DNA from 4 places in the Vibrio sp. 1249-1 genome. Region 1 is predicted to be linked to each of the others. Evidence: predicted binding sites of a transcription regulator. Region 1 holds the regulator's gene; each other region holds the start of a gene.

Region 1 (8,144 bases):
CCCACTAGCGTGTGCGGTTGCAGAAGCGGTTGTAAATGAAGTCACTAAGCCAGAGGTTTTGGCTGGTGTACTAGAACGCGAAGCAATGTTCCGTGAAGGTCTAGAGAAGATCAACGCGAAGTACAACATCTTCTCAGAAGTGCGCGGTCAAGGCCTATTACTTGGCGCTGCACTAAATGAAGAATGGCAAGGCCGTGCGCGTGACGTGCTGGTTGCTGCAGGTAAACAAGGTCTCATGGTATTGGTTGCGGGTGCCAATGTCGTACGTTTCACACCATCACTCGTTATCACACAACAAGAAATTGAAGAAGGCTTGGCGAAACTGGATAAAGCGATCGCGACTTTAGTTTAAGCGCGATATCAGTTTAAACGTCAACGCAGACACCCCCGTCAAGGATCTCTGATGGGGGAATTGTTCCTACAATATAGTTAGGATCTTCTTGCATCTGGAGGGAGTATTGATGCTAGTAGTTCGCCCTATCGCGATGTCGGATTACGACGCACTGCACACTTGTGCGGTGGAGTCTGGTCACGGATTTACATCTCTACCGGTTAACGAAGAACTGTTAACCAATCGAATCAAACATTCAGAGTACAGCTTTGGTAAGCCAGATGTGGCAGAACCAGGCGATGAAGGCTACCTGATGGTTGGCTTTGACTCTGAAACGGGTGAGGTTGCGGGTACCACCGGAATCGAAGCATCTATCGGCTGGGATGTCCCATTTTACTCATATCACATTAGTAAAGTTGTGCACTCGTCGCCAAAGCTTGGCGTTAACAACGTCGTTAAACTGCTTACTTTTGGTAATAATTACACTGGTAACAGCGAAATTTGTACCTTGTTCTTGCGTGAGAAATTCCGCCAAGGTCTGAATGGTCGTCTAATGTCGAAGTGTCGTTTCCTAATGATGGCAGAGCACCCAGAGCGCTTCTCTGAAACGATCTTTGCGGAGATGCGTGGCGTTTCAGACGACGAGGGTAATTCACCATTCTGGCAATGGCTTCAAGAGCATTTCTTCTCTATCGATTTCACTCTTGCAGATTACCTGACAGGTATCGGCAAGAAAGGCTTTATCGCCGACTTGATGCCGAAACTGCCTATTTACATCAACCTGCTCAGCCCAGAAGCGCAAGCCGTGATTGGTCAAGTACATGACAACACGCGTCCAGCGCTGAAGCTGCTTGAGCGTGAAGGTTTTACCAACCGAGGCTACGTCGACATCTTCGATGGTGGCCCAACGGTTGAGTGTGATCTGCGTAATATTGAGTCGGTACGTCATTCATTCCGCGCGCAAGTCAAAATCTCTGAACATTCCAGCACACAAGACTTCTTGATGTGTAATTCATCTTTCGAGAACTTCCGTGCGACAGTCACTAAGGCGGCGTATGACGCAGAGACACAGAGCGTAATGATCGCACCAGACGTTGCGGATGCACTTTCGGTTGAAGAAGGGGATTTCGTTCGCCTTCTTCCGCAGTAACAGACGACAGAATTTAAGGATAGAAACAATGACACATTGGATTGCAGGTGAATGGGTACAAGGTCAGGGTGAAGCATTTACGTCTCTGTCGCCGTACAACCAAGAAGTGATCTGGCAAGGCAAAGGTGCAACGGCAGAGCAGGTGAACCAGGCGGTATCTGCAGCGCGTGAAGCGTTTATTGACTGGAAAAAGCGTCCATTTTCAGAGCGTGAGGCAATCGTGTTGGCTTTTGCGGAGAAAGTAAAAGAGAACAGCGAAAAAATCGCCGAAGTGATTGCCAAAGAAACTGGTAAGCCGATTTGGGAAACGCGCACTGAAGCAGCAGCCATGGCAGGTAAAATTGCCATTTCGATTCGCGCTTATCATGACCGTACTGGTGAGGCGAGCCGTGAAGCAGCAGGCAACCAAATCGTATTGCGCCACCGCCCATTGGGCGTGATGGCGGTGTTTGGTCCTTACAACTTCCCAGGCCACCTACCAAATGGTCACATTGTGCCTGCGCTACTGGCTGGTAACACGGTAGTCTTCAAACCGTCTGAGCAAACGCCATGGACGGGTGAACTGGCAATGAAGCTATGGGAAGAAGCCGGTCTGCCGAAAGGCGTGATTAACCTTGTTCAAGGCGCGAAAGAAACTGGTATCGCCCTAGCTGACGCAAAAGGCATTGATGGCGTACTGTTTACGGGTAGCGCGAATACGGGACATGTATTACACCGTCAATTTGCGGGTCAACCGGGCAAGATGCTCGCACTAGAAATGGGTGGTAATAACCCGATGGTGATCTCTGATAAATATGGTGATTTGGATGCCACGGTTTACACCATCATCCAGTCAGCGTTTATCAGTGCTGGGCAGCGTTGTACGTGTGCTCGTCGTTTGTATGTGCCATTGGGTGAAAAAGGCGATGCGCTTATCACCAAGCTCGTTGAAGCGACACGCAATATTCGCGTAGACCAACCATTTGCAGAACCTGCGCCATTTATGGGACCGCAAATTTCGGTCGCGGCAGCCAAGTTTATTCTTGATGCCCAAGCCAATCTACAGTCTCTTGGCGGTGAAAGCTTGATTGAAGCGAAAGCAGGAGAGGCGGCGTTTGTTTCTCCTGGCATCATTGATGTAACGAACATTGCTGAGTTACCAGATGAAGAGTACTTCGGCCCACTTCTGCAAGTGGTGCGCTACGAAGGATTAGACAAAGCCGTGGCGCTAGCAAACGATACGCGCTTTGGCTTATCTGCTGGTTTGGTTTCAACCGACGACCAAGAATGGGAATACTTCGTTGACCACATTCGTGCAGGTATCGTGAACCGTAACCGCCAGCTCACTGGTGCAAGCGGTGATGCGCCATTTGGTGGTCCGGGGGCGTCGGGTAACTTGCGCCCAAGCGCTTACTACGCAGCAGATTACTGTGCGTACCCAATGGCATCAATGGAAGGTCAAGAAACTGTCTTGCCTGCAACATTGAGTCCAGGTGTAGCGCTATAAGTTTTAATTATAGAGTCGCAACTATGCATTGCGGCTCACCTTGCCGGCGCATCATTTAGGTATGGGTTGTAGTGATCGTTGGCAGAACACGAAAAGTGAGCAAAGACTCGGAAAAGCGTGTTGACTGACTGGCATTTACCGTCACAGGTTGATGGTTGCTCGTTCATTATTCTGGACAACTTTTGTTGTGAACGAGCAGCCAACTTCCGCTTACCTTTAAACTCTACATCTCGTAACAAGGAGTCGTTATGACGCCCGATGTGTTATTTGAATCGCTATGGCAAGATTACATTCAACGTCTTTGCCCTTCGGCGGCTAAAGTGCATCAGCTGCTTCAAGAAGATGAGCCTCTGATTAATGATCATATAGCTTTACGTACCTTCAATATCGCGCCTCTTGATATTGAAACTCTAGCTAAGCCATTTGTAGCTATTGGTTACAAGGCGTGTGGTGATTACGTTTTCGAAAGCAAAAAGCTGGTTGCTAAGCACTATGAGCACCCAGATCCGAAGCAACCTAAAGTATTTATTAGTGAGCTAAAAGTTGAAGAGTGCTCGCCTGAGCTACAAGAGATTGTGAAAAATTTGGTGGCACAAGTCGATGCTGACAAGCTGAACGATAGCGCATTCTTACATGGTGGACGCTTGTGGGATTTAAGCTTTGCTGATTACCAAACGTTGGCTAAAGAAAGTGAGTACGCATCTTGGCTTGCGGCGCATGGTTACGGAGCAAACCACTTCACGGTGAGCGTTAACCAACTCAATGAATATGAAGAAGTGAAGCAGGTAAACGATCATCTGCGTACCGCTGGGTTTACCATTAATGAAAATGGTGGTGAAGTGAAGGGCACTCCTGAGGTGTTGCTAGAGCAGTCATCGACCATGGCAGATAAAGTAGCGGTTCGTTTTAGCGAAGGCACTGAAATTATCCCTGGCGGGTTTTATGAATTTGCTAAGCGCTATCCGATGGAAAATGGTGATTTGTACCCAGGTTTCGTGGCCGCTTCAGCTGACAAAATCTTTGAAAGTACGAATGGCTAAGTTTTAGGGTTAACCTGTTAAGCTTACTCATTAGTGTTCGCTGCACCCTATCTCATTTGGTCATGAGTAAATAAAAAGCCACCAATGTTGCCATTGGTGGCTTTTATAATTTTGTTCGTGTCACTCTAGTTCGAGATTAACGAGTACCGTAAACCACGATGGTTTTACCGTGAGCAGAGATTAGGTTCTGCTCTTCTAGCATCTTCAAGATACGACCCACTGTCTCACGAGAACAGCCAACAATTTGACCGATTTCTTGACGAGTGATCTTGATTTGCATGCCGTCTGGGTGAGTCATTGCGTCTGGTTGTTTTGCAAGGTTCAGAAGCGTCTGAGCGATACGACCAGTTACGTCTAGGAACGCCAGGTCACCTACTTTTTGGCTAGTTACTTGAAGACGACGAGCCATCTGCGCAGAAAGGCGCATTAGGATGTCTGGGTTTACTTGGATAAGCTGACGGAACTTCTTGAAAGAAATTTCAGCAACTTCACAAGGAGATTTAGCACGAACCCAAGCTGTACGCTCTTGGTCTTCCTCGAATAGACCAAGTTCACCAATAAAGTCTCCTTGGTTTAGGTAAGAAAGGATCATCTCCTTACCTTCTTCGTCTTTGATAAGAACCGCAACAGAACCTTTAACGATGTAGTACAAAGTTTCTGCCTTTTCGCCCGCGTGAATTAGCGTGCTCTTTGAAGGGTACTTATGAATATGACAGTGTGAAAGAAACCACTCTAATGTTGGGTCGGTTTGAGGTTTACCTAGAACCATAATATCTCACTTCCTCTGCAGGGTACGCTTGCGCTATCCATATTTTAGCTAAGCCTGAATTAGGCCTACTAGAATAAGAGCACTTTTTATATGCTGCAAGCTCTCTTGTGTTTCGGTAAGAAATAGTATCCTTTTTCGAAAACGATTTCTTGATTTTAATCGTGCCATGATTGAGATTTTGTAAGCAAAACTGTGCACATGATCACGGTATGAAAAGTAAACATCTTCGCAGGCAGGTTTTTAGCCAATTTTCCCTGTTTCGATGAGCTGTTGTAGGATAGGCCGAACTATGAGCTCCATTGCAAAGCTCATCTTACCGCCGGGTACGACAATCGTGTTGTGGCGTGACATGAATGAGCCATCAATCATGGCCAGCAGATATGGGAAGTCGACATTCTTGATACCGCGTAGGCGAATCACCACAAAACTCTCATCCAAACTAGGGATGCCTTTTGCATTAAGTGGGTTGGAAGTATCAACGGTCGGTACGCGCTGGAAGTTGATGTGAGTACGAGAAAACTGCGGAGTGATATAGTTGAGGTAATCGTCCATGGATCGCACGATTGAGTCCATTACCGCTTCACGCGAATGGCCGCGATCGCGAGTGTCACGTACGAATTTTTGGATCCACTCTAAGTTCACAATCGGCACCATGCCAATTAAGAAATCCACATGTTGAGCAACATTAACATCGCCATCGACCACGCCACCATGTAACCCTTCATAAAACAGCACGTCGCTGTTTTCGGGTAAGTCTTGCCACGGTGTAAACGTGCCTGGCATTTGATTGTAGGGAACCGCTTCGTCAAACGTGTGCAGATAACGGCGCACGCTGCCAGTGCCGTCATGCCCGAACTTACGGAAAAACTCTTCTAATCCCGGGAAGTCATTAGCTTGTGGGCCAAAGTAGCTAATGTGTCGACCTTGCTCGCGGGCTTTGCGAATTTCGATGTCCATTTCTGGGCGAGTAAAGCGATGGAAGCTATCGCCTTCAACCCATGCGGGTTTAACGTTCATCATATTGAACATTTTACGGAAGGCTTCAGATGTAGTGGTCGTGCCGGCACCGGACGAACCAGTAACCGCAATAATTGGGTGTTTAGCTGACATGACAAACCTTGTCGAAAATTACTTACCTGTAATGTGCAGTAGAGTTACTACTGCACGGTCGATATCCCACTATAGCACGTAACAATACCTTGTCATCGAGTGGGATACGGTAAAATGTGAAGGGTCTAAAATTTTGTTTTATGCTGAATATCGACGGTTTCGTGTAGCTCAGAGAACACGATAACCGCTTCACCTTTTTCCAATTGAGCTTTAACTTGATCAATTTTGTCTTGCAAAGAAACCTCGACGGTTCCGTAATCCGTTCCTTCGCGTAAGACGAATTCACGAATTAAGTTTTCCAATGTTTCCGGCGCAATGTCTTGCCATGGAATGATCATAAATACCTCTAACTTTTATGATGAGCGGCTAGTTTACTGCGTTCGTTGCTTGGATACAGCAGAAAGGTAATCTGCGGCGATACTTTCGTAATACGCGGGCAGCGCTTCCTCCAACCAAAACTTAGGTTTTAACGCCGTTCCTGTCAGGAAACCAACATGGCCACCGTGTTCAAAGAGACGGTAATCAATGTTATCTGGCAGAACAAATTTCGGGATCACATCGTCGGTCATGAATGGATCGTCTTTGGCGTGAATGATCAGTGTCGGTAGCGTGATCTGTTGTAATTTACTTAAGCCAGAACATTGATCGTAATAATCTTGTGCGTCTTTAAAACCGTGCAGTGGTGCCGTGATCAAATCATCGAATTCATACAGCCGTGTGACACGTTTTATTGAGTTGTAGGACAGCGCAAGCTCACCATGCAGTAGATGATGCTTTTGTAACGCGTTACGTTTCAGTGAAGAAAGCAGGTAACGGCGATACACTTTTGAAAAGCCTTGTTCTATACGGTTCGCACACGCCGCTAGGTCTAAAGGCGCTGAGATAATAGTCGCTGCATTCAAAATAGGGTGGTCTTTATATTGGGCTAAATAATTCGCCAACATGTTACCGCCAAGAGAAATACCAACTGCAACTTTGGGATTATCAGGAAAACGTTGTTCAAGGTGCTCTAGGAAGTAACGAGCATCCGTCACTTCTCCCGAGTGATAAGCTCGTGCTTTTTTGTTTGGTTTACCGCTGCAGCCACGAAAATGCATCATCACCGACAGCCATCCAGATTGAGCAAATGCATTCATTAGCCCATTGGCATAAGGGCTATAGAAGCACCCCTCTAACCCATGAAATAAAACAAAAATCGGCTTTTTTTGTGCAGGCTCTTGGGTTGGGTCCTCGCTCCACGCGAGATCGAGAAAGTCGCCATCGGATGTATCGAGGGTTTGCCAAATCGGCGTAAACAACGCTTTTTTGCGAATAAAACGCGGCAAAAGCGTTTGGAGATGCGGGTTTTTGATCCCGGCGGCTGCGAAAAATTGTGTCATACCTAACTGCTCTTATGCGGTCCTTCGGTGTCCGTTGAAGAACTTATTAATATAATCCTTTATAAAGATTATAGGTATTCTACAGATTTATGGGCGTTTTGGTGGTTGAATGTTTGGCACCGGCATAGCAAAGGCTTGCTGCAAATGCTCCCCACCGAGTTGACGACAGTATCTCAACGTCAGTGGGTCACCATCATTTTTGAGTAGTGCAAGTGAGTTAATGCAGTCCACCAAATCCGCTTGTTGCTGCTTTTCTAGTTGCAGCTCAAACTGCAAGGTCTCACGATACAAAGCGTCATTGACTTGAGACTTAAGGTGGCGACGAAGGTCGCGAAAGGAGTGAAGTAAAGTTTCGCTCCTACCTAGACAGTCTTGCACCAAGGGCCAGTCTTTTTCTTGGAAAATGAGTTGCTGCTCATCGAGCCATCTGAGCAGCAGGAGTAGGTTCACGTTACCGTGGTAGTTGTTCTGTAATGATAAACACGCCTCTTTCACTTCTCGCACACCATAAAATTGCAGACTAAACTGCCAAAGGTGTTCTAGGGTGAGTGTGTATTCAGCGTGTTGATTACTCATTGATTAAACTCTAGCTCCATCTGCTCCAACGTTTCTTGAGCAGACATCCATTCCATTTCAATTTCTTCGAGCTCAGCTTTACTGGAAGCTTGAAGTGCCAGCACTTGGTTAAGTTTAGCTTTATTTTCGGCCGCATACAGTGAGTTGTCCGCCAATTGTTCTTCAGCTTCGGCCAGTGCAGCACCTAACTTATCCATTTTATTTTCTAGTTGTGTCAGCGTTTTGCGAATTGGCGCTGTCTGTTTTCGAAACTCTGCATCGCGACGTTTTTGCTCTTTCTTCGCAGCTGCGCTGTTGGCCGTA
Region 2 (8,144 bases), on a different contig from region 1:
GCAACGCGTTTGCTTGACCTTGATAATGAATATCTAACGCAATGTTACGCTTTTTGTGTTCCTCTTCCGCTTCTTCAAGCAGGTGGCCCACTTGGTTATAACGATGCTGACTTTGAGCCAACCATGCTCGGAGCATCGTAAGTTTTGGGTGGCTGAACAACAGATCATCGTCCAACTTGTTAATTGAGCTTTCCAGTGTGCTGAGTTCGCCTTGGTTAAACATCTTCCAGCCGAATTCGTTTAGGATCTCTACCACTAAGTCCTTATCATTCGATTTTTGTGCATGATGAATCGCTTGGTGTGGTGCTTTTTGTTGTAACCAAGCGATAGCAGCATTGCGGTGGAGATCTTTTTCTTGCTGAGGAATACGAGCTTGGCGCTCATGCGATAAAAACTCGCCAAATAAGTTATGGAACCGGAACCAGTTCTGTTCCCCTTCGAGCGGATAAATGAATAAGCCGTAACGGTTAAGCGATTCAATCATTCCCAGTGCATCTTCGCGTTGGGTAAGGGCAAACACTAGCTCATCATTGAAGTGGTCAAGCACGGATACTTGCATTAAAAAGTGACGAGTTTCGTGATCGAGTAAGTCAAACACTTCTTCGACCAAGTAATCCCACAAATGCGCGTGATTGAACTGCGATACCGACTCTACAGTTTGCGCCAATGTGCGGTTTTGATGTTGGGCTTGTAATGCGATCAACTGCATCGCCGATGGCCAACCTTCAACATAGGTTCTTAGGCTGTTCGCCATGTCTTCATCAATACCATCGGCGATACGCTGGTTAAAGAAGCGAGTGGTTTCTTCGGTATCAAACGCCAACATCTCGTTGCCAATTTCGATCATTAAATCACGAACACGTAAGTTTGCAGTGCCTAGAGGCGGCGCTGCACGACTGGTTACCACAACGGTGAGGTTGTCTGGCATGTGCTTTAAAAAGAAACGCATGGATTCATGGATTTCATCATTCGTGATTAAATGGTAGTCATCAAGCACCACGTAGCATTCTTGATGAAAGTCAGCCATTTCTGCGAATACTTCGCTAAATAGGGAGCGTAAAGACGAGATCTGACGTTTTTCCGCCAGTTTTTGTGCGTTAGCGCAACTGAAGTTGGTGGCTTTGTTTAATGCTTGAAGCAGATAGTTTACAAAGCGAAAGCCGTCGTTATCGCTGTCATCAATGCTGTACCAACCGACGTTTGGCTTATCGGATAGCCACTGCGCTGCCATTGTTGTTTTTCCGTAACCTGCTGGGGATCGGAATAAAACCAATTTGTAGTAAGGCGCTTGCTGTAGTAAGTCCAACACTCGTGGGCGCACGATGGCATTGTGCAGGCGTCCTGGTCGAGTAAGCTTAGATGGAATCCACATTAGTAGTTATGTCCTTATTTATGTATACCCAAATGACAGCAACGTGATCATTCTAGTAAAGCCCCCTTGAAAGCCGTCTTACTGAATGATGTCATCAGCATCAAAAACACTGTTTGAATGCCGGATAATGTCGCTACTGTTGGGGCTTGCGTCCGTCTGAAAAACCATTCCATACGGTCACTTAGATATAAAAGCTAGCGAAAACTAGAAATAACTCACATCGCCTAATTCTAGTTTGTATAAAAAGCGTACAATCCTGTGAGCTGAGTGGGATGTTACGACATCAGAAATGTTCGTTACTTTGATCCACTTCCTAATTCTCAAGGGTTGATGGATTTACCATCAACTACGCCCTTTATTTGTGATTGTCGTCACTTAAATATCGTTTGTTTCGTTAGCGTTAAGATCGCGTTGCACATAGATTACGAAAAGTTCTTCTACGCTGACCGAGTTAATGTGACCGATATTACAATTTTCACATCATCAGATGAGTGGACTATAAAAAGCGTCATGAACGGGTTTTAACCTTTCTCACATTCCATTGTGATCAAAATCACTAAGAACTGGCGCAAAGTTCACTTTGTTGAGATTTGGATCACTAACCTAGCAATGGTACCCCCTCTACGCCCTCAGCTCTCCTCCTTCAAAGGATGAGAATTAGGAGGATGTTTATTCACAGAGGTAAATGCACGATGTATGGCAGATGAATTACCAAAAGACGTGAGAATTTCGTAATGAAACCTACTCAACAAAAACAATTTGACAAGAAGTCGTTCCAAGAAAGCGTAAAGAAACACCTATCTGTAACTTACGCTCATACGATTGAAAACGCAGACAGCCGCGCATGGTACCTAGCAATGGGGCATGCTCTGGCTGAATTTACTACTCTAGATTTGCTTGCGACAGAAGAAGATCCACGCATTAAAAGTGCGAAGAGCGTTAACTACCTTTCGCTAGAATTCCTTATCGGTCGTTTGACGGGTAACAACCTAATCAGCATGGGTCTGTATGAACAAGTAACAGAAGCAATGGCTGAACTGGGTTACAACCTAACTGATCTGCTAGAAGAAGAGCGCGACCCATCATTGGGTAACGGTGGCCTTGGTCGTCTGGCTGCGTGTTTCATGGATTCATGTGCGGCACAAGAATTCCCAACTGTCGGCTATGGTTTACATTACGAATACGGTCTATTTAAACAGTCATTCAAAGATGGTCGCCAGCAAGAAGCACCTGACGCTTGGCGCGGTGTAGAAGGCTACCCTTGGGAAATTGCGCGTCCAGAACTTGCGCAAGAGATCGGTTTCTACGGTCACGTTGAAGTGATTAACGAGAACGGTAAAGAAGTTCGCAAATGGGTACCAGGCATGACAGTAAGAGCAATGCCTTGGGATCTTCCAATTGTGGGTTACGAATCAGACACGGTTTACCCGCTACGTCTTTGGGAATGTCAGGCGATTGCACCATTCTCACTAGCAAGCTTTAACAATGGTGATTACTTCGAAGCTCAGCACGCACTGATCGACGCAGGTAACATCACTAAAGTGCTTTACCCGAACGACAACCACGAGAAAGGTAAAACACTGCGTCTAATGCAGCAGTACTTCCACTCAGCAGCGTCTGTACGTGACATCCTACGTCGCCACGAAGCTGCGGGCTACTCGCTAGCGGATCTACCTAAGCAAGAGACTATCCAGCTTAACGATACACACCCAACGATTGCGATTCCTGAACTAATGCGCATCCTGATGGATGAAAAAGGTTTAACTTGGGAAGCGGCTTGGGAAATCAGCTCTAAGACATTTGCGTACACCAACCACACGCTACTTCCAGAAGCACTAGAGACATGGCCAGAGTCGCTAATCCAGCACCTGCTACCACGTCACATGGAGATCATTTACGAGATCAACCACCGCTTCCTACAAGACGTACGTGCAATGTGGCCGGGTGATGTCGCGAAGCAACAGAAGCTTTCTATCATCGAAGAAGGTTTCCACCGCATGGTTCGCATGGCAAACCTATGTGTAATCGGCTCTTACGCAGTAAACGGTGTAGCAGCACTTCACTCTGAATTGGTTAAGAAAGACCTATTCCCAGAGTTCCACGAAATGTACCCGACACGTCTACACAACGTAACGAACGGTATTACGCCACGTCGCTGGTTGAAGTTCTGTAACCCAGGTCTGTCTCAGCTTATCACTGAGAAAGTCGGCCCAGAATGGCCAGCGAAACTAGAGCAACTTGAAGGTATTGCGAAGTACGCTACTGACGCGACATTCCAAAAAGAATTCATGGCAGTGAAGAAAGAGAACAAAGAACGCCTAGCAACTTGGGTGAAAGAGAACATGGGTATCGAGCTCGATACTAATGCAATCTTCGATGTTCAAATCAAGCGTCTGCACGAGTACAAACGTCAGCATCTAGACTTGCTACACGTACTGTCTCTGTACCACCGTATTCTTAATGAACCAGGTTTTGAGTGTACGCCACGCGTTGTGTTCTTCGCAGCAAAAGCAGCACCGGGTTACCACCTAGCGAAAGAAATCATCTTCGCAATCAACAAGATTGCAGACAAGGTGAACAACGATCCTCGCATCGGTAACAAGCTGAAAGTGGTATTCATCCCTGACTACCGCGTGAGCATGGCTGAAATCATTATCCCTGCGGCTGACGTTTCTCAACAAATCTCGCTAGCGGGTAAAGAAGCATCAGGTACAGGTAACATGAAGATGGCGCTAAACGGTGCGCTAACTATCGGTACAATGGATGGTGCAAACGTTGAGATTCGTGAGGAAGTAGGCGATGAGAACATCTATATCTTCGGTCTAGATGTTGAAGGTGTGAAAGCGCTGAAAGCTCAAGGTTATAACCCATTTGATTACTACAATGCGGATCACTTACTCAAAGCGTCCATGGACCTACTACTGGGTGAAGAATTCACTCCAGGTCAACCGGGCTTACTGCGTGCCACATACGACAGCCTACTAGACGGCGGTGACCCGTACTTATGTCTTGCGGACTTTGCATCTTACGTGAAAGCGCACGAAGACATGAGCGAACAATATAAAGATCAAGCTGGCTGGGCGAAGAAGGCCATTCTTAATACCGCCCTTGTTGGCAAGTTCACGTCAGACCGCTCAATCCGAGACTACGTGAACAATATCTGGAAACTTGAAGCGGTGAAACGCTAATAGAACCTAGTTAAGACCAAGGTAGCCAAGCGCTACCTTTGGTCATTTTCCAAAAGAAGTTATTGATAACAATAAAACCCTACATGGAAGGTGTTGGTATTACCTTCGGAGAAAGCGATGAAAGAACAAACAGCATTAAAGAAAGTCGCGGAAATGGCGAGATTGGCTGATAGCTATGTCAGTGCTTGGGGAGATGAGGCTAAAGTGTCTGAGGAGACGCTACGCCGCTTGCTCGCTTCGCTTGGCTACGATACTAGCAGTGATGAAAGACTACTGGCTTCTGCTGAAAAGAAACATAAAAAAGACGTACTAGCCCCTGTTCTTGTTTTACGCGACGGCGAACCAGTCGAAGTGGAACTAAACCTAGGTACGAGTGCTCGTGAGAGTGAATTCAGCTGGCGTTTAGAAACAGAACAAGGAGAGGTACTTGAAGGCTATCTTCAGTCCCAAATTGTTCGTGATGAGCGTGCTGAGGGTGGCCCTCTAGTGTTTGCATTGCCAAAGAACTTGGCTTGGGGTTATCACAAACTGATCATCAGTCGTAAGCGTCGTAAAACACCTTACGAGATGTCATTGATCATTACGCCGAAAGCGTGTTTCAAACAAGACGATCTAAACCAACACAAAAAGCTATGGGGTCCTAGTATCCAGCTTTACACACTGCGTACTCAGCATAACTGGGGCATCGGTGATTTTGGTGACCTAAAACAACTGGTGAGTGATATTGCCTCTCGTGGCGGTGACTTCATTGGCTTGAACCCGATTCACTCGCTGTTCCCTGCGAATCCAGAAGGGGCAAGCCCATACAGCCCGTCTTCTCGTCGCTGGCTGAACATCATGTACATCGACGTAAGCTCTGTACCTGAGTTCGCGCTTAGTGCAGAAGCACAACAGCGAGTGGGTAGCGCAGAGTTCCAACAACGTCTACAAAAAGCGCGAGACTCTCATTGGGTGAGTTACACCGAAGTTTCGCAACTAAAAATGAGCGTTCTTCCGCTGCTATTCAGTGAGTTTAAAGCTCGCCATTTAGACAAGAACACCGATCGCGCTCGTGCCTTCTTGGACTTTGTTGAAAAAGGCGGCGACAGCTTGCTACATCAAGCTGCATTCGATGCACTTCATGCTGATTTACATGCAGAAGATGCAAACATGTGGGGCTGGCCAGTATTCCCTGAGAAATACCGCACATTCGACGCAGCTGGTACTCAGAAGTACATTAAGGACAACCAAGATCGTGTTCACTTGTACATGTACCTGCAATGGATCGCAGACGATCAAATCAAAGAAGCGCAAGCGCTAGCCGAAGAAAAAGGCATGGCTGTGGGTTTGTACCGTGACCTTGCGGTTGGTGTTGCAGATTCAGGCAGCGAAACATGGGCTGACGAAGGCGCGCTAGTATTGGATGCAAGCATCGGTGCGCCACCAGATGTACTTGGTCCACTAGGCCAAAACTGGGGTCTGCCTCCGCTTAACCCTCAGGTTTTAGAAGCGACTGGCTACGACGCTTACATCAAATTGCTACGTGCTAACATGAAGCATTGTGGTGCATTGCGTATCGACCACGTACTTGGCCTGCTTCGCCTTTGGTGGATTCCAAAAGGCGAGAAAGCGACAGAAGGCGCATACCTGTACTACCCAGTTGAAGACATGCTAGCAATCCTAGCCTTGGAATCTCACCGTCATCAGTGTTCTGTGATTGGTGAAGACTTAGGTACTGTGCCAGATGAAATCGTTGATATCCTACGTGATGCAGGTGTGCACTCTTACAAAGTCTTCTTCTTCGAAACCTCAAAAGAGGACGGCGGTTTTATTTCTCCGAAGCACTACGCTGAGCAGTCTATGGCTGCGCTGTGTACGCACGATATGCCAACACTACGCGGTTTCTGGCACTGTGATGACTTGAAGATGGGGCGTGAGATTGGTCTGTACCCTGATGAACAGCAGTTGGAAGGCCTATTCGCTGACCGCTTGAAGTGCAAACAAGGTATTCTAGACAGCGTTCGCTGGCATGGCTATCTGCCAGAAGGCATTGGTCATGATGCTCAGTACGTGCCAATGGATTCATACCTAAGCGAAGCGCTGCAACTGCACGTAGCCGCGGGTGACTCTGCACTGCTTAGCGTTCAGCTTGAAGACTGGCTAGAAATGGATCAACCGGTCAACATTCCTGGTACGGTGGATGAGTATCCAAACTGGCGTCGTAAATTGTCGATGAACCTAGATGAAATCTTCAGCCGTGAAGATGTGAATCGTATTTCTAAACGCCTTACTGAAGTTCGCGCACAGGCGAGTAAGTAAGATGCCTAGAGTGACGTAGATGGACGAGCTGATTACCAATTTTGTTAGCTCAGAGGTACGAAAGTTCCGTCTAGGTCACTCATTCCTAAAACACAATCCGTTAGGATGAAGTACCGTTATTATGCCCGCGACAATAGCGGGCATTTTTGTATTTTGACGCCGTTTACGCAACGAACGTGAGAAGCGGAGTCTTTTTGTGAGTTCACAACGTTGGCTGTGGAGAAACCGATGTTTGATTCAGATCTCTGGTCTTGAAAAGGATGTTGGCTCTAGGGAGAAAGATTTGAAAACCACCAAAACCAAGAAAATAAAGAAACAACACGAACGCGCATACGAACTGCTTGCTGAGGCGGCTTACTCAGATCCATTTGCGGCGCTGGGTCCATTCATTGACGACGAAGCTTCGCTGAGAGTTTGGATGCCGGGCGCAAACAAGGTTGAACTGCTTGTTAATGGTGAACCTCGCGTGGCGCTTGAGCGTGATGGCGACAGCGGTTTCATCTTAAAAGAACAACGCGATTTACACCTGACCCACTACCGTTTAGCGGTCGATTGGAATGGTGTTGAACAAATTATTGATGACCCGTACCAGTACCACAATATCTACCAAGAGTACGAGCATCTGCATACGCCAAAAGACATGTATCACTACATGGGCGCGCACTTTGTCACGCTAGAGCGTGGCGGTGAAAACATCTCTGGTGTGCGTTTCCTTGTTTATGCACCACATGCATCTGCTGTTAGCCTTGTGGGTTGCTTCAACCAATGGGATGGCCGTCGTCATCCAATGCAACGCTTAGACTACGGTATCTGGGGCCTATTCATTCCTGGTTTGGAAGAGGGGGTACAATACAAATTTGAGCTCAAAGGGCCAAATGGGGAAGGGTTGCCACACAAACAAGACCCTTGGGGTTTCTACTCTGAGCAATACCCATCGTTCGCATCCATTACCTACGATCACAAGCGTTACCAATGGCAAGATGCGAAATGGCAAAACCGTGCAGTGACACAAAAGCGTGATGAAGCGTTATCGTTTTACGAGCTACATGCTGGATCATGGAAGCGCGACGAGAACGGTGATTTCCTGAACTACCGCGAACTCGCGGAGCAGTTGGTGCCATACCTTGTGGATATGGGCTACACCCACGTTGAGCTGATGCCTGTGTCTGAGCATCCATTCTATGGTTCATGGGGCTATCAACCTGTTGGCTTGTTTGCACCAACTAGCCGTTTTGGCTCACCTGATGATTTCAAATTCTTCGTGGATGCGTGTCACCAAGCTGGTA
Region 3 (8,144 bases), on a different contig from region 1:
AAAAAATTCACTACTCAGCCTTACATCACGTCTTTAACTATAATCAACAAGTCGAGACAATGTGAGTAAATGGCTAAACAGTCTATTAATGAACGGACTTGGTTCCCTGAAGACTCGGCATATACAGCGAAAATTTATCATATGCCAATTGCTATCCTTGTCACCGCACAGTACCAGTTTGGCCTATGGCACAACAATCTATGATTGCGGTGTCTTTAATATCACATCACAAAGCAAAACGCCTATTAGATCTGATATTGCAGGGCAATTCATTTGCCCATCGATTATGTAATATTCATTACGTGATTAAGAATCAAGCTTAACCACTATCCTGTGATTAATACATTATAGAGTTTCACCGCAAAACTGTAGCACCAAATAGAGCGCAAACGGTTTGTATCTCAAAATTTCCTAGCCCCTATTCCATTGACTGCGTAATACCTCGACTAAGGCAAACACCCGATGAAATTTTGGAGCCCGAAAAACGAAAAATGCCCCGCAGCAATCTCTTGCTACAGGGCATGATGTAAAACGGCGTCTATATATTAAGAACCGATTCTAATTATAGTGCTGCAAGGCTTAAGCAGAAGCCTGCAATTGTCGCTGCCATAAGGTTAGACAACGTACCTGCAAGAACTGCTTTAACACCCATGCGAGCGATGTCACTACGACGGTTTGGTGCAAGGCTACCTAGACCACCAAGTAGAATCGCGATAGAAGAAAGGTTCGCGAAACCACATAGTGCGAATGAGATGATAGCTGTTGTCTTCTCAGACATTACTTCACCAGTTGCCGCGATTACTTGAGCGTTTTCACCTAGATATGGTGTGAAGTTCAAGTAAGCAACGAATTCGTTCACTACGATTTTCTGACCGATGAATGAACCAGCTGTTACAGCTTCTGCCCATGGAACACCGATTAGGAATGCTAGTGGAGAGAACGCGTAACCTAGGATTAGCTCTAGTGTTAGTTCTGGCATGCCGAACCAACCACCGATGCCACCTAGCATACCGTTGATTAGCGCGATTAGACCAACGAATGCGATTAGCATTGCACCTACGTTAAGCGCAAGTTGTAGACCAGAAGCCGCACCGCCCGCAGCTGCGTCGATTACGTTAACTGGTTTGTCGTCACCGCCGTCCATCGCTTCTTCGATACTTTCGTGAGGCTGGTCAGTCTCTGGGTGAAGGATTTTAGCGAACAGTAGACCACCTGGTGCTGCCATGAATGATGCCGCAACTAGGTACTCTAGTGGAACACCCATAGATGCGTAACCAGCTAGTACACCACCAGCAACAGAAGCTAGACCACCACACATTACCGCGAATAGCTCTGATTGAGTCATTTTTGGAACGAATGGGCGAACAACTAGAGGTGCCTCAGTTTGACCTACGAAAATGTTAGCTGCCGCTGACATTGATTCCGCACGAGAAGTGCCTAGCGCTTTTTGTAGTGCGCCACCAAGAATCTTGATAACCCATTGCATAACGCCAATGTAGTAAAGAACTGAAATCAGTGCAGAGAAGAAGATCAGTGTAGGAAGAACACGGAATGCGAAGATGAAACCGCCGCCGCCGAATACTTCGAACATCTTGTCAGAAACAAGACCACCGAACAGGAATGATGAACCATCGTTACCGTAGTTGATAACGTTAGAAACACCTGAAGAGAAACCGTTTAGTAGATCACGGCCCCAAGGTACATACAGAACAAATGCACCTAATGCGAATTGGATAGCGAATGCGCCACCCACAGTTCTAAAGTTGATAGCTTTTCGGTTGTTAGAAAATGCCACTGCAATCGCAAGAAGCACTACCATACCGATTAGGCTCATAAACAGGCTCATAGTTTATGACTTCCTTATAAGTTATTTATTGGCGTGTTACAAAATGGAGCTATAAAGCGGGGGCAATTATACTCATGCAGAATCAATTAAAGTAATGCCAGCCTCACACTTTCCTATAAGATTCATGATTGATTCAACCAGCTTTGTGAGTTAATTCACAATAAGCAGGAAAACGTTTTCGATTTCAAACCACATCTTTAGATTTTATTCACATATCGAGAAAGCAAAATTGCTATTTTTCCACAGTTGAGAGGCAATCGATTGCTTTCGGCCGTTATGCAACTCTACGAGCTCATTAAAGACGTGAATGAGTTTGGCTGGGTGATTTGACTCCCCTTGATATCCAAGTATAGGCATATCTGGTGCGTCTGTTTCGATTACTAGGTTTTCGAGTGGTAATTTTTGAATTGCGTCGCGTGTTTTCTTGGCTCTTGGGTAGGTAATCGTTCCTCCTACACCGATAAAAAAACCTAATTTGACCCACTCCATGGCTTGCTGATAACTCCCAGAAAAAGCGTGTAGCACACCACCTCTAGGGAGATTCGCCGCTTTCACCATTTGAATGAGGCGATTGTGCGCTTTTCGGCTATGTAAAATAACTGGGAGTTCGAAGCGTCTAGCCAGCTCAAATTGAACTTCAAGTATCTTTTCTTGCAACTGTGGATCAACATCAATGGCAAAATCTAAACCACACTCTCCTATTGCCACGCACTGCTGCCCTTTTTGATTTAGATAGCCTTCTAGCTCTGTAAGGTGCTGCTCAACGTTATCTTCAAGAAAATACGGATGAAAGCCGAGCGCATAATACAAATTGGCATGTTGCTCTGCCAAAGTTTGAATACGAGCCCAGTTTTGCGGACCGACGGAAGGAATCAAAATTCTTGCGACGCCTTGCGTTTGAGCAAGCTCAAGTTGATGTGCAAAGTCATCTTGAAACACATCAAAATCAAAGTGGCAGTGCGTATCAAAGAGCTTCATCTTGACGCTTTTTATCTGTATCTGCGGGCAGAAAATCAGAGGATGGTTGGGCTTCACTCTTCTCTTCAGTTTGATGGGCTGGGTCTTTTCGATATGGGACACAACTGCGTTTCTGATCGGGAGTTAACCCCATCTCTTTACACCAGTTGTCGTAACGCTTTAGCCCACGTTTAAACCAATTCATATCTTATCCTTATATAAAAACGCCCTTGGCTAAGTTTATAGCCAAGGGCGTTTTAAAATCTAGTTTGCGTTAAGGCTTACCCTAACCGCGCAAATTAGTGCTCACGCGTCGCACGGAAATCAACGTCAGGGAAACGCTCTTTCGCCAAGTTTAAGTTAACCATTGTTGGGGCGATATACGTTAGGTTATCACCACCATCCAATGCTAAGTTCGCTTGATTCTTGCGTTGGAACTCATCCAGTTTCTTCGCATCACCACACTCAACCCAACGAGCAGTTGCAACGTTAATGCCTTCATAAATCGCTTCAACATTATACTCAGATTTCAAACGAGCCACAACAACATCGAACTGAAGTACACCAACGGCACCAACGATCAGATCGTTGTTCTGTAGAGGACGGAATACCTGTACCGCACCTTCTTCTGATAGCTGAACCAAACCTTTGAGAAGCTGCTTCTGCTTTAATGGATCTTTCAGGCGAATACGACGGAATAGTTCCGGAGCGAAGTTCGGAATACCAGAGAACTTCAGTGATTCACCTTGCGTAAAGGTATCACCAATCTGAATAGTGCCGTGGTTGTGTAGACCAATGATGTCACCGGCGTAAGCGTGTTCTGCACGTGCACGGTCACCAGCCATAAAGGTTACTGCATCAGAGATACTCACTTGCTTGCCAAGACGAACGTGGTTCATCTTCATACCTTGCGTGTAAGTGCCCGATACAATACGCATGAATGCGATACGGTCGCGGTGTTTTGGGTCCATATTCGCTTGGATCTTAAATACGAAACCAGAGAACTTCTCTTCAGTCGCTTCAACTTCACGTTCAACCGCTTGACGAGTTTTCGGCGCTGGAGCCCATTCAGTTAGACCGTCTAGCATATGATCCACACCAAAGTTACCTAATGCAGTACCGAAGTAAACTGGCGTCAGGTCACCTGTTAAGAACATTTCCAAATCAAACTCAGGGCAAGCACCCATGACAAGCTCAAGCTCTTCTCGAACACTTTCCGCAAGGCCTGCACCAACTTTTTCATCAAGCTCTGGGTTGTCGAGACCTTTGATGATTCGAACTTCTTGAATCTCATGACCGTGACCTGATTCGTATAAAATCGTTTCATCACGGTGAATGTGGTAAACACCTTTAAACTCTTTACCACAGCCGATTGGCCATGTGATTGGCGCACACATCATGCCCAATTCGTTTTCTACTTCATCCAATACTTCCATTGGATCACGAACGTCACGGTCAAGTTTGTTCATGAAGGTTACGATTGGCGTGTCACGTAGACGTGTAACTTCCATTAGTTTACGAGTACGGTCCTCAACACCTTTCGCTGCATCGATAACCATCAGACATGAGTCAACTGCCGTTAGAGTACGGTAAGTATCTTCCGAGAAGTCTTCGTGTCCAGGCGTATCAAGTAGGTTTACCAGACAATCGTTGTAAGGGAACTGCATTACAGAAGTAGTAACCGAGATACCACGTTCCTTTTCCATTTCCATCCAGTCTGATTTTGCGTGCTGTGCGTTACCACGACCTTTAACCGTACCTGCTTTTTGGATCGCGTTTCCGAATAACAGTACTTTTTCAGTAATGGTGGTTTTACCCGCATCCGGGTGAGAAATAATAGCGAACGTTCTGCGCTTAGACACTTCGCCTAAAAAAAGGGGATTTGACATTAGTTAATCTTCTAAATTACTTTCATGCTCACAAAATAGGCAAGCATATCTACTATTCGATATTGTGCGGTATTCTCGCTTATTATCGCTGTGCTAGCAAACTGGAAAGACATGAACTGAATTTACTCGGCTCACCAGCCTTTACCTGCAACTAACAAGGGAAAGCCAGCTCCACACAAAGAGATGTAAAAATTCAAAAAATTATTATTACATATTCAAAAGCCTCGAATCCGGATACGCATTTAAAGCATAAGTGTTGATGAGGTAATTAGTAACGGCCTAAAACTAACTCAAAAATAAGTAACTCATGATAATGGCGTCTTCCTTACCATTTCCCGATTTAGCTGGGTAATAGTTGTAACGACGGTCCACTTCATTAAAACCTGCTTGCTCATAAATATGGATAGCTGGGTGATTACTTTCACGCACTTCTAACCAAGCACTCTCTGCTTTGGCTTGTTCACAGTATTCAATAAACGCGTCCAGCAATTTTTGCCCTAGCCCTCTGCCCTGTTGAGAAGGCGCTACTGCAATATTTAATAGTGTCACTTCTCCAACAATATTCTGTCCATAGAAGTAACCAACCACTTGAGAGCCTTCCAGCATCACATGATGGCAAGCACCGCGACTGGATAAGTCACGAACCAAAGATTCGGCCCAAGGGTGAGAATGTGCTTGCTGCTCGATTTGCCAAACTTGGTCGAGGTGCTCTGCACGCATCGGCGTAATTTCAATTGTCACGCATTAGCTCCGTTAAGAAGAGTACGAACAGATTTGTTGCCACAATGCGCGGCGCTGTTCGTTATTACCATCAATATCTTGTAATAGTGGCGAGGTCAGGTGCTTTGCCTTGATGCTTTGATCAGCCTCACAGCCTGCAAACCACACCCACTCTAGCTGATGTTCACCCAGCATGGATAAGCGCTCAGGCTCTAGGTGTAGCGCATCATCAAGCGTGAGCTTAATGCTTTTTAATACGCGCTCAAACATCAATGCCGTCTCGTTTTCTGGACATATTGGCGATACCAATAGGAGTTTACATGAACTTTGCAAATCCAATAATGGCGATTGATAGCCTTCCAGTCTTTCAGGGTGTACCAGCTCCCATGTGCTGATCCCCATTTCACGTAAATACTGTTTCTCGTTAATTGACATTTTCCGTCACCTATTTGAACGAGGGCAATCCTATCAAATTATCGCGATTATACCTAAAGGACTTCAAGGAACACCTGAACACAATGAGATGATTTGGATATTCCTGAACATAGCGTTTTGCCAACGGCCACACATTGGGTATGACATATGAGGTACATTATGAAATTCTTAAATACGCTACTACTTTGCACACTGGTAGCCGCCACCAGCGTGAGTGTTTTTGCTAATAACAGCGATGAGTGGGAGCTGATTGCAACGAAAACCGTTAACTTTCATACAGAAACAGATACCGTGACACCAAATAGCCTATTCCGAAACCGAAGCTTCAGTAAAATAAAACTAAAATGTGTGCAAGGAACGGTAGACATGAATGGTTTAAAAGTCGTCATGACAGATGGTAGTGAGAAAAAGCTTTCCTCTATGGGCGTACTAACAAGCGGATTGTCGACTCGTGCCTGGAGCCTTCCAGGTACAAAAGAAGCCAAGCTAAAACGGATTGAAATGACTTACAGTAGCTGGGGAAGCACAAAACTTAGCCTGCTAGGGGTAAGTAAAAAAGCGAAAATAGAGGTCTGGGGCAAAAAGAAAAGTAACCAGTCATCCTAACCTCCCTATCTCAGTTTTCAGTGAATAAGAAAGAAGCCCACTTAGTCGTGGGCTTCTTTCATTTACAGTTCAGAGAACTCTGGCGCATAGTCTATGCGTCCGGAGCGTCCAGCACATTGACCTTCGACCAACTCTGCGACTCGAAATGCACCTTTAGGGACATCCCAAGCACATTCAAAGCCCATCTCGTCGCATGATTGAAAACCCTGGCGCGCGTAATAATCAGGATCGCCCAACACCACACACACTGGGTAACCAAAATCACGCAGTGAATCAAAACCTTCTTTGATCAACTCTGCAGCGATGCCTTGGCGACGGTAATCTTCATGAACAGCTAATGGCGCTAGCCCTTGCCATGACAAATCTTCACCATTTAAGGTCACAGGGCTAAATAAAGCATGGCCTATCACCTCTCCCTCATCTGTACACGCGACTAAGGAAAGCGTGAATTTGCTGTTTTCGCGCAAACGCATCACAAGCTCAGCTTCAGCTTCCGTCGGGAAGGCGTGTTTCAATAAGCGGTCAATGGTAAGAATGTCCGCTGGGGCTTCAGTTCGAATAAGCATTCGCTACTCCGGTTGGTTGTGCAGGCGCTTGAACTCCTTTCTGAACAAAATCAGCCAATTGATTCAAAGCGACTTGCATTGCTTTCGGTAACTGCTCTAAGTCGACACTGTCCATTAAGTTTTTCACTTCTAAGCCAAGCTCAGTATCACCTTCAATTGAAAGGCGACGTTGGAAGAACAGTGTGTCAGGGTCTTCTTTACGACCAGCAATCAGTACTAGGTCGTTTAGATTACCACTAAAACTCACATCTTCCTGAACTGGTTTTTCAGCTACCACCAATTTTTCGTCTTGATAGCTGATGTACCATGCTAAGTTCAAGTCTTTAATCGCAACTTTTAACCACTTGTCTTCAAGGAACTCAAAGTCACCATCTTCCAAGGCTTCTTTAAACACCATTTTTAGCCCTTCTAGCAACGCTTTTTGCTGAATTGGCTGTGGTAATAACTGGACTGGAGAACGCAAAATATTAGCTGCGTTCTTTACTAGTTGACTGCGAATCTTGTTTAACACGTTCATTATCCGTTACTTTGTCATTAGGTTGCTTATATTAAGCAATCGTGGCGATGAGATTACTGTTATGTATCAATAAAGTGCTTATTTTAGATTGGTGGTTTATTGCTCACTAACGCTTCTTTTTTTGAACTTACGTGTATTATTGATGCGAACAGGTGGATAAACACTTTTACAACCGTATTTTCAAAGTTATAGTTATCTGAGCGTATCCATGTGATTGTCGACTGCACAGCTAAAACCGCGAGCCCTTTAATGGCAAGTAACACTTTAGCTTGGTGGTAGACCGCCGCAGGCTTATCAGGGTGTCGCTTTTTATACACGGACGAATAATCTGGCTCATTGGAGATCGGTAATACCCTAATGCCTTCCCAGCAATTAAAACATTGGTTTGCCACGCTAACCTCAAATAGCCCTTTCTTCTTTGCCATTCTTGATAAAAAACACAATTATCGAATGGTAAGTGACCGTTACTGCGATATCGCAGGTTTAAGTCATGAGGAAATCGTCGGCTTAAACGATTGCCAAGTGCTGGGTGAACAGTTTTATAAGAAGCTTGCACCATACTATCAGCGCGCGTTCAAAGGGGCACATGTCGAAGCCGAAATCACGCT
Region 4 (8,144 bases), on a different contig from region 1:
GAAACGCCTCGGCTAAAACTCTCGTCATAGTTATCGTTGTAGCGTTGTTGACTGCACGCACTCGCTCCATCACATGGTGAACCATGCTCAGGAGTCGCGAAAACTTGTTGCCTTGTCAAAGTAACAATTACTTAGTGAAAGCTGCTAAGAAAATATAATGTAGAAGGTGAGTGGTTTTGGCTGCTCACCTTTTTCTTTAATAGAAAGGTTTAAAGGAACAAAAAATGAGTCATCCAATTGAACAGTTAGAACAAATCATGGCGAAGCTGCGTGACCCAGAAAACGGTTGCCCTTGGGACTTAAAACAAACCTTTGACACCATCGTTCCGCATACTATAGAAGAAACCTACGAAGTGGTGGATGCGATTCAAAATCGAGATTGGCCCAATCTAAAAGAAGAGCTAGGGGATTTGTTGTTTCAGGTGATTTTTTACAGTCAGCTAGCGAAAGAGCAAGAGCTGTTTGACTTTTCGGATGTCGTCGAAACCGTGAACGAAAAACTGACTCGTCGCCACCCGCATGTTTTTTCAGATGTTGAGTTTGAATCTGACGAGGAAATTAACGCGAACTGGGAAGCGGAAAAAGCAAAAGAAAAAGCCCTAGTAGGCAAAGCGGAAGAAAGTATCCTAGACTCAATACCAAACTCTTTACCGGCACTTTCTCGTGCTACAAAAATTCAGAAAAAATGTGCAAAATTTGGGTTTGATTGGGATTCACTTGGCCCGGTTGTCGATAAAGTACGAGAAGAAATTGACGAAGTCATGGAAGAGGCACTGCAAGTTCAGCCCGATGAAGAGAAAGTTGAGTTGGAGCTCGGTGATTTGCTATTTGCGACTGTCAATTTGGCTCGCCACCTTGATAAAAACCCAGAAGTCGCGCTAGGAAAAGCAAACGTAAAGTTTGCGCGACGTTTTAAACAAGTTGAAGGCAAGGTCCAGCAGTCAGGCAAAGTACTTACAGATTGTTCTTTATCAGAACTTGACCATTTTTGGGATGAAGTAAAACAAGAAGAATCGAGGCAGAGGTAAACTGGCAGAATACATAATATAAGGTCAGCTTGTTTGGTTACACGAAAACGGACTTTGGTTTGTCTTTGCTCACTTTGATTTGAAGCAAAAAATAAAAAATTACGGTGTGATAGATTTCACGTTGTGGCGGTAAGGAGCTTCTGGTATATTTATCTCCCGTCCAGAAGCACTCCATTTCCCTCATTCAACCAATTTCAGGTTAAACATGACGACAAATTACATTTTTGTTACTGGCGGGGTTGTATCCTCTCTAGGTAAAGGTATTGCAGCAGCATCTCTTGCGGCTATTCTAGAAGCTCGTGGTCTTAAAGTGACTATGATGAAGCTTGACCCTTACATCAACGTTGACCCGGGCACAATGAGCCCTACTCAGCACGGTGAAGTGTTCGTTACAGAAGATGGCGCAGAGACTGACCTTGACCTTGGTCACTATGAGCGTTTCATCCGTACCAAGATGACCAAGCGTAACAACTTCACTGCAGGTCGTGTTTATGCCGACGTACTTCGTAAAGAACGTCGTGGTGACTACCTAGGCGCAACTATTCAAGTTATCCCTCATATCACTAACGCAATCAAAGATCGCGTTATTGCAGGTTCTGAAGGCCATGATGTGGCTATCGTTGAAGTTGGCGGTACTGTTGGTGATATCGAATCACTACCATTTATGGAAGCGATTCGTCAGCTAGCTGTTGAGCTAGGCCGTGAGCGCGCAATGTTCATGCACCTAACACTTGTTCCTTACCTAGCGGCAGCGGGCGAAGTGAAAACTAAGCCGACGCAACACTCTGTAAAAGAACTTCTATCTATCGGTATTCAGCCAGACATCCTAGTTTGCCGTAGCGATCGCGTTATTCCTGCGAATGAGCGTAAAAAAATCGCACTGTTCTGTAATGTTCCAGAAAAAGCAGTAATTTCAATGAAGGATGTAGACTCTATCTACAAGATCCCTCAGTTGATTAAATCTCAAGGTCTAGATGACCTTGTGTGTGCTCGCTTTGGTATTACTGCTCCGGAAGCAGACCTTTCTGAATGGGAACAGGTTATCTACGAAGAAGCAAATCCTACTGGTGAAGTAACCATCGGTATGGTTGGTAAATACATTGAATTACCAGATGCATACAAATCTGTGAACGAAGCGCTTAAACACGCTGGCTTGAAAAACCGCCTAAGCGTCACAATTAAGTATGTAGACTCACAAGATATCGAAACAAAAGGCGTTGAACTTCTAGAAGGTTTGGACGCAATCCTAGTACCAGGTGGCTTCGGCGATCGTGGTATTGAAGGTAAGATCCGTGCGGCTCAATATGCACGTGAAAATAACGTGCCTTACCTGGGTATTTGTTTGGGTATGCAAGTTGCACTAATCGAATACGCGCGTAACGTTGCGGGTATGGAGGGTGCACATTCAACAGAATTTAACAAAGAGACGAAGTACCCTGTGGTAGGTTTGATCACAGAGTGGGTAGACGAATCAGGTAGCGTAGAAGAGCGTACTGAAAAGTCTGACCTAGGCGGTACGATGCGTCTTGGTTCACAGTTGTGTCACCTAGAGAAAGGGACTAAAGCTCGTGAACTGTACGGTAGCGCGACGATCCATGAACGTCACCGTCACCGTTACGAAGTGAATAACGTGCTTCGTCCGCAAATCGAAAAAGCAGGCCTAAAAGTATCAGGTCTATCTGCGGACAAGAAGTTAGTGGAAATGATTGAGAACCCAGCTCACCCATGGTTTGTAGCGGCTCAGTTCCACCCAGAATTCACCTCGACTCCTCGCGATGGACATCCATTGTTTGCAGGTTTTGTTAAGGCTGCGGGCCAAAACGCACGCGGCGAATTCGAGAAGTAAAAGGATACGGGCGGCGGCGAAGGTTGTGCTGCAGCCCTTTAAGATTGACATTTATATTTGAAACGAGAGGAAACATTAATGTCTAAGATCGTTAAAGTTCTAGGTCGTGAAATCATCGACTCACGTGGTAACCCAACTGTAGAAGCTGAAGTACACCTAGAAGGCGGTTTCGTAGGTATGGCGGCAGCTCCATCTGGCGCATCTACTGGTTCTCGCGAAGCTCTTGAGCTACGTGACGGTGACAAAGCACGTTTCCTAGGTAAAGGTGTTCTTAAAGCAGTTGAAGCTGTAAACGGCCCAATCGCTGAAGCTCTAGTTGGCAAAGACGCTAAAGACCAAGCTGCAATCGACGCAGTAATGATCGAACTAGACGGCACTGAAAACAAATCTAAATTCGGTGCTAACGCTATCCTAGCTGTTTCTCTAGCAAACGCTAAAGCTGCTGCTGCTGCGAAAGGCATGCCTCTATACGAGCACATCGCTGAGCTAAACGGCACTGCAGGTCAGTTCTCTATGCCTCTACCAATGATGAACATCATCAACGGTGGTGAGCACGCAGACAACAACGTTGACATCCAAGAGTTCATGATCCAACCAGTTGGCGCTAAGACTCTTAAAGAAGGTCTACGTATCGGTGCAGAAGTATTCCACAACCTAGCTAAAGTTCTTAAGTCTAAAGGCTACAGCACTGCAGTTGGTGATGAAGGTGGTTTCGCTCCTAACCTTAAATCTAACGCTGAAGCTCTAGAAGTTATCGCAGAAGCTGTTGCAGCTGCTGGTTACGAACTAGGTAAAGACGTTACTCTAGCTATGGACTGTGCTGCATCTGAGTTCTTCGACAAAGAAGCTGGCATCTACAACATGAAAGGCGAAGGTAAAACTTTCACTTCTGAAGAGTTCAACCACTACCTAGCTAAGCTAGCTAACCAATTCCCAATCGTTTCTATCGAAGACGGTCTAGACGAGTCTGACTGGGATGGCTTCAAGCACCAAACTGAACTACTAGGTGACAAGCTTCAACTAGTAGGTGACGATCTATTCGTTACTAACACTAAGATCCTTGCTGAAGGTATCGAGAAAGGCGTAGCTAACTCTATCCTTATCAAGTTCAACCAAATCGGTTCTCTAACTGAGACTCTAGCTGCAATCAAGATGGCTAAAGACGCAGGTTACACAGCAGTAATCTCTCACCGTTCTGGCGAAACTGAAGATGCAACTATCGCTGACCTAGCGGTAGGTACAGCTGCAGGTCAAATCAAAACTGGTTCTATGAGCCGTTCTGACCGTGTTGCTAAGTACAACCAGCTAATCCGTATCGAGGAAGCTCTAGGTGAGCGCGCTCCTTTCAACGGTCTTAAAGAAGTTAAAGGTCAAGCTTAATTTTTAATTGAATTAACCGCTTAACTTAAAGCTTTTGAAAACGCCTCGCACTTGCGGGGCGTTTTTTATATGACGGAAGCGCTAAGTGAGCGCGCTCCTCCATGTTTCAAGGAAGCGGTCTTAAAGAAGTTAAAGGTCAAGCTTAATTCTTATTGAGTAAAGTTTCGCTAAATAGCTTTTTGAAACCATCGCTACGGCGGTTTTTTTGTATTTATAAGTTTGTATTTTTGGCTCTTACTTTGGTCATGGGTAAGGAGCGCTTCCTATGAGCTTGTTTCATTTTGCTGCTTATTTCTTGTAAGGAGCGTGTGAGTCTCCCTTTCTCCCCTAGAGGCAACCTCGCATTTATGCTATATATGTCACCTTATCTAATTCCTTCCGGTACAGAATGTTAGCAGCGATATGCGAATCTTTGTTATAGCCCTTACGCTACTGTTTGGCTTGCTTCAATACACTCTATGGTTTGGTAAAAACGGAGTGTCTGACTACTACACAGTAAAAGATGAAATTGAAGTTCAGCAACAAGTGAACAGCAAGCTACAAGCTCGCAACAATGAAATGTTCGCTGAGATTGATGACTTAAGGCAAGGTCTTGATGCGATTGAAGAACGTGCGCGTCATGAGCTCGGTTTAGTTAAAGATGGCGAGACTTTTTACCGCATTATAGGTGAGGAAAACCATTAAAATGTTGGATATGAACTCATCGCATATCGCAATTGTGCCTGCTGCTGGTGTGGGTAGCAGAATGAAGGCAGATCGCCCTAAGCAATATTTATTGATCGAAGGTAAAGCGGTACTGGAACATACCGTAGAGAAACTGCTTTCTCACCCAAATATTTCTAAGGTTGTCGTTGCCGTTACTGACGGCGACCCATATTACCCAGAATTGTCCGTTGCTAAGCACCCAGATGTGATTCGTGTAGCTGGTGGTAAAGAAAGAGCAGACTCTGTGTTATCAGGGCTAAACTATGTCAATGAGCATCTGGAAAGCGAGTGGGTATTAGTTCACGACGCTGCAAGGCCATGTGTATTAACATCCGACATTGACCGTTTGATTGATGTTTGCTGCGCCCACTCAACGGGTGGCATTCTCGCATCTCCTGTGAGAGATACAATGAAGCGAGCAAACGCAGTGCAAGATATCGATCATACGGTAGATAGAGAAGCATTGTGGCATGCACTGACTCCACAAATGTTTAAAACTCAGCAGCTTACTCAAGCACTGGCTGACGCATTAGAACAGGGTGTAACTATTACTGATGAAGCCTCGGCTTTGGAGTGGTTAGGCGAGAAGCCAGCCTTAGTTCAAGGGAATGCGAACAATATAAAAATCACTCAGCCAGAAGACCTTGCGTTAGCCGAGTTTTATCTAAGCCGTGAGCGCGGCGAATAAAGAAAGGATAGAAAATGATTCGAATTGGTCATGGTTTCGATGTACATAAATTCGGTGGTGAAGGCCCAGTCATTATTGGTGGTGTAGCAATCCCTTATGAGCAAGGTTTGATTGCACACTCAGATGGCGATGTAGCGTTGCATGCGTTAACGGATGCTCTGCTGGGCGCGATTGCTGCCGGCGATATTGGTCGTCATTTCCCAGATACGGATGATAAATGGAAAGGCGCAAACAGTCGTGAATTACTGAAAGACGTTTACCGTCGAGTTAAAGAGCAAGGCTACCGTCTTGGCAATGCTGATGTAACCATCATGGCACAAGCGCCTAAAATGGCACCACACATTGACGCAATGTGTGCGGCGATAGCCGAAGACCTAGAAACCGACATTAGTAACATTAACGTAAAAGCGACGACGACAGAACGTCTCGGTTTTACTGGACGCAAAGAAGGCATTGCAACGGAAGCCGTTGTACTTCTGTTTAAGCAATAACTAGCAATTTGCTCCTCTAAGCTGTGATATCAGCGGAAACACATCATGTCAGACATTTTATCTTCATTGGCTTACCTAACGGGTAAGCCAGTTGCATCGGCAAAAATTAAAGCGCAGCCAGAGCATTTTCAGGTTCGCGAAGATTTAGGTTTTGCCTTTACGGGCGAAGGCGAGCACTTAATGGTTCGTATCCGTAAAACGGGCGAGAACACCAGCTTCGTTGCTAACGAGTTAGCAAAAGCCTGTGGTGTTAAGTCGAAAGACGTTAGCTGGGCGGGTCTTAAAGACCGTCATGCGGTGACGGAACAGTGGTTAAGTGTCCATTTACCAAAAGGTGAAACGCCAGATTTTTCAGCGTTTTTGGCTCAATACCCAAGTATCGAAATCCTTGCAACAGATCGTCACAATAAAAAACTGCGTCCTGGTGACCTAGTAGGGAACGAGTTCGTGGTTACTTTGTCTGAAGTGACAGATATAGCGGATGTAGAGCAACGTCTTGAAAAAGTGAAACAAGTTGGCGTGCCAAACTACTTTGGTAGTCAGCGTTTTGGTAACGATGGCAACAACCTTGAAGAAGCACGTCGATGGGGACGCGAAAACGTTCGTACCCGCAATCAAAACAAGCGAAGCATGTATTTATCAGCGGCTCGTTCGTGGATTTTCAACCGCATCGTTTCAGCTCGTCTAGAGAATTGTGTGTTTGATAAGTTCATTGATGGTGACATTGCACAGACGAATTCAGGCACTCAGTTGATTGATGCAAACAACATCACTGATTTGCAAGTGCAATTTGCACAAGGTGAAGCGGCAATTACCGCTGCGCTTGCTGGCGATAATGCACTGCCTACTCAAGCCGAGGCTCTGGCATTAGAGCAACCGTTTTTAGACGAAGAGCCTGACCTCATGGCGTTGATTCGTGGTAATCGCATGCGCCACGATCGTCGCGATATTGCGCTGAAGCCAAAAGATTTAGCTTGGACGGTTGAAGGTAACAACATTACGCTGACTTTCTCACTGGATGCGGGATCTTTTGCGACCTCTATTGTTCGTGAGTTAGTTAATGAGGTTGAAGTAGAAAGAGAATACTAATGGAACAGGATTCACGAAACCCGAAGCCCTTAAGAGTCTTAATCAGCAATGATGATGGTGTTCATGCTCAAGGGATTCATGCCCTCGCTGATGAGTTGAGAGATATCGCTGAAGTGACCATTGTCGCACCTGATCGAAATCGTTCAGGTGCTTCGAATTCACTCACATTAGAACAACCATTACGCGTGACTGAAATTGCCCCAAATATCTACTCAGTGCAAGGCACGCCCACGGATTGTGTGCATTTCGCGCTGAATGAGCTAATGAAAGATGATTTGCCTGATCTTGTTCTGTCAGGAATCAACCATGGCGCTAATTTGGGTGATGATGTTCTTTATTCTGGAACAGTAGCAGCAGCCATGGAAGGTCATTTCCTTGGTGTTCAGTCGGTGGCTTTTTCTCTAGTGGGTAAGCGACATTTCGAATCCGCCGCTAAAATTGCACGTCAAATTGTACAACAGCATTTAGCGTCGCCGATTCCAACGAATCGTCTACTGAACGTAAACGTGCCTGACTTACCATCAGAGAATTTAGGTGAAATTGAAGTTACGCGTTTAGGTGCACGTCATCACGCAGAGAATATGATCAAGCAGAAAGATCCGAGAGGCCATGACATTTATTGGTTAGGGCCACCAGGAAAGGAGCAAGATGCAGGAGAGGGCACGGACTTTTATGCAATTGAGCATGGCCGAGTTTCAATGACGCCTCTGCAAGTTGATCTCACCGCTCACGAGTCGCTGCGTGCTATGGATAGTTGGTTAAAGGAAGAGAAGTAATGAGTAACCCACATGCTGACAGGTTGATAGCGTTTCTTATCTCCAGTGGCATCAAAGACCAAAGAGTTCTGGATGCTATCCAACGCTTGCCACGAGAAAGCTTTGTTTCTCAAGCGATGATGCACCAAGCCTATGATAACA

Evidence for each region. Region 1 encodes CRP, which controls carbon source genes, mostly activating them, when cyclic AMP is high. Its sites were predicted from a motif close to TGTGANNNNNNTCACA; they were not measured.
Region 2: R7Z50_RS07885 (glycogen/starch/alpha-glucan phosphorylase) is a predicted target of CRP. The motif match lies at 1,828-1,843, and genes of this name have one in related genera.
Region 3: R7Z50_RS11625 (NupC/NupG family nucleoside CNT transporter) is a predicted target of CRP. The motif match lies at 1,991-2,006, and genes of this name have one in related genera.
Region 4: R7Z50_RS10990 (CTP synthase) is a predicted target of CRP. The motif match lies at 1,134-1,149, and genes of this name have one in related genera.

Annotation. Positions count from the first base shown of each region.
Region 1 covers NZ_JAWOWJ010000023.1:13,777-21,920, reverse strand. Annotated here, with positions in the region: gene R7Z50_RS22795 (aspartate aminotransferase family protein) at 1-352, shown strand, start outside; gene astA (arginine N-succinyltransferase) at 462-1,481, shown strand; gene astD (succinylglutamate-semialdehyde dehydrogenase) at 1,510-2,967, shown strand; gene R7Z50_RS22780 (DUF1338 domain-containing protein) at 3,216-4,007, shown strand; gene crp (cAMP-activated global transcriptional regulator CRP) at 4,144-4,776, opposite strand; gene R7Z50_RS22770 (phosphoribulokinase) at 5,017-5,886, opposite strand; gene R7Z50_RS22765 (YheU family protein) at 6,012-6,224, opposite strand; gene R7Z50_RS22760 (hydrolase) at 6,258-7,265, opposite strand; gene R7Z50_RS22755 (TIGR02444 family protein) at 7,353-7,841, opposite strand; gene R7Z50_RS22750 (ABC transporter ATP-binding protein) at 7,838-8,144, opposite strand, start outside.
Region 2 covers NZ_JAWOWJ010000003.1:256,332-264,475, forward strand. Annotated here, with positions in the region: gene malT (HTH-type transcriptional regulator MalT) at 1-1,372, opposite strand, end outside; gene R7Z50_RS07885 (glycogen/starch/alpha-glucan phosphorylase) at 2,107-4,560, shown strand; gene malQ (4-alpha-glucanotransferase) at 4,678-6,858, shown strand; gene glgB (1,4-alpha-glucan branching protein GlgB) at 7,142-8,144, shown strand, end outside.
Region 3 covers NZ_JAWOWJ010000005.1:203,466-211,609, reverse strand. Annotated here, with positions in the region: gene R7Z50_RS11630 (hypothetical protein) at 70-204, shown strand; gene R7Z50_RS11625 (NupC/NupG family nucleoside CNT transporter) at 563-1,846, opposite strand; gene R7Z50_RS11620 (TatD family hydrolase) at 2,051-2,824, opposite strand; gene R7Z50_RS11615 (DUF5363 family protein) at 2,811-3,008, opposite strand; gene prfC (peptide chain release factor 3) at 3,103-4,692, opposite strand; gene rimI (ribosomal protein S18-alanine N-acetyltransferase) at 4,978-5,433, opposite strand; gene R7Z50_RS11600 (DNA polymerase III subunit psi) at 5,446-5,847, opposite strand; gene R7Z50_RS11595 (hypothetical protein) at 6,007-6,453, shown strand; gene R7Z50_RS11590 (GNAT family N-acetyltransferase) at 6,516-7,019, opposite strand; gene R7Z50_RS11585 (ubiquinone anaerobic biosynthesis accessory factor UbiT) at 7,003-7,530, opposite strand; gene R7Z50_RS11580 (EAL domain-containing protein) at 7,894-8,144, shown strand, end outside.
Region 4 covers NZ_JAWOWJ010000005.1:61,592-69,735, forward strand. Annotated here, with positions in the region: gene relA (GTP diphosphokinase) at 1-16, shown strand, start outside; gene mazG (nucleoside triphosphate pyrophosphohydrolase) at 225-1,028, shown strand; gene R7Z50_RS10990 (CTP synthase) at 1,234-2,874, shown strand; gene eno (phosphopyruvate hydratase) at 2,953-4,254, shown strand; gene ftsB (cell division protein FtsB) at 4,657-4,938, shown strand; gene ispD (2-C-methyl-D-erythritol 4-phosphate cytidylyltransferase) at 4,940-5,647, shown strand; gene ispF (2-C-methyl-D-erythritol 2,4-cyclodiphosphate synthase) at 5,662-6,138, shown strand; gene truD (tRNA pseudouridine(13) synthase TruD) at 6,184-7,227, shown strand; gene surE (5'/3'-nucleotidase SurE) at 7,227-8,003, shown strand; gene R7Z50_RS11025 (protein-L-isoaspartate(D-aspartate) O-methyltransferase) at 8,003-8,144, shown strand, end outside.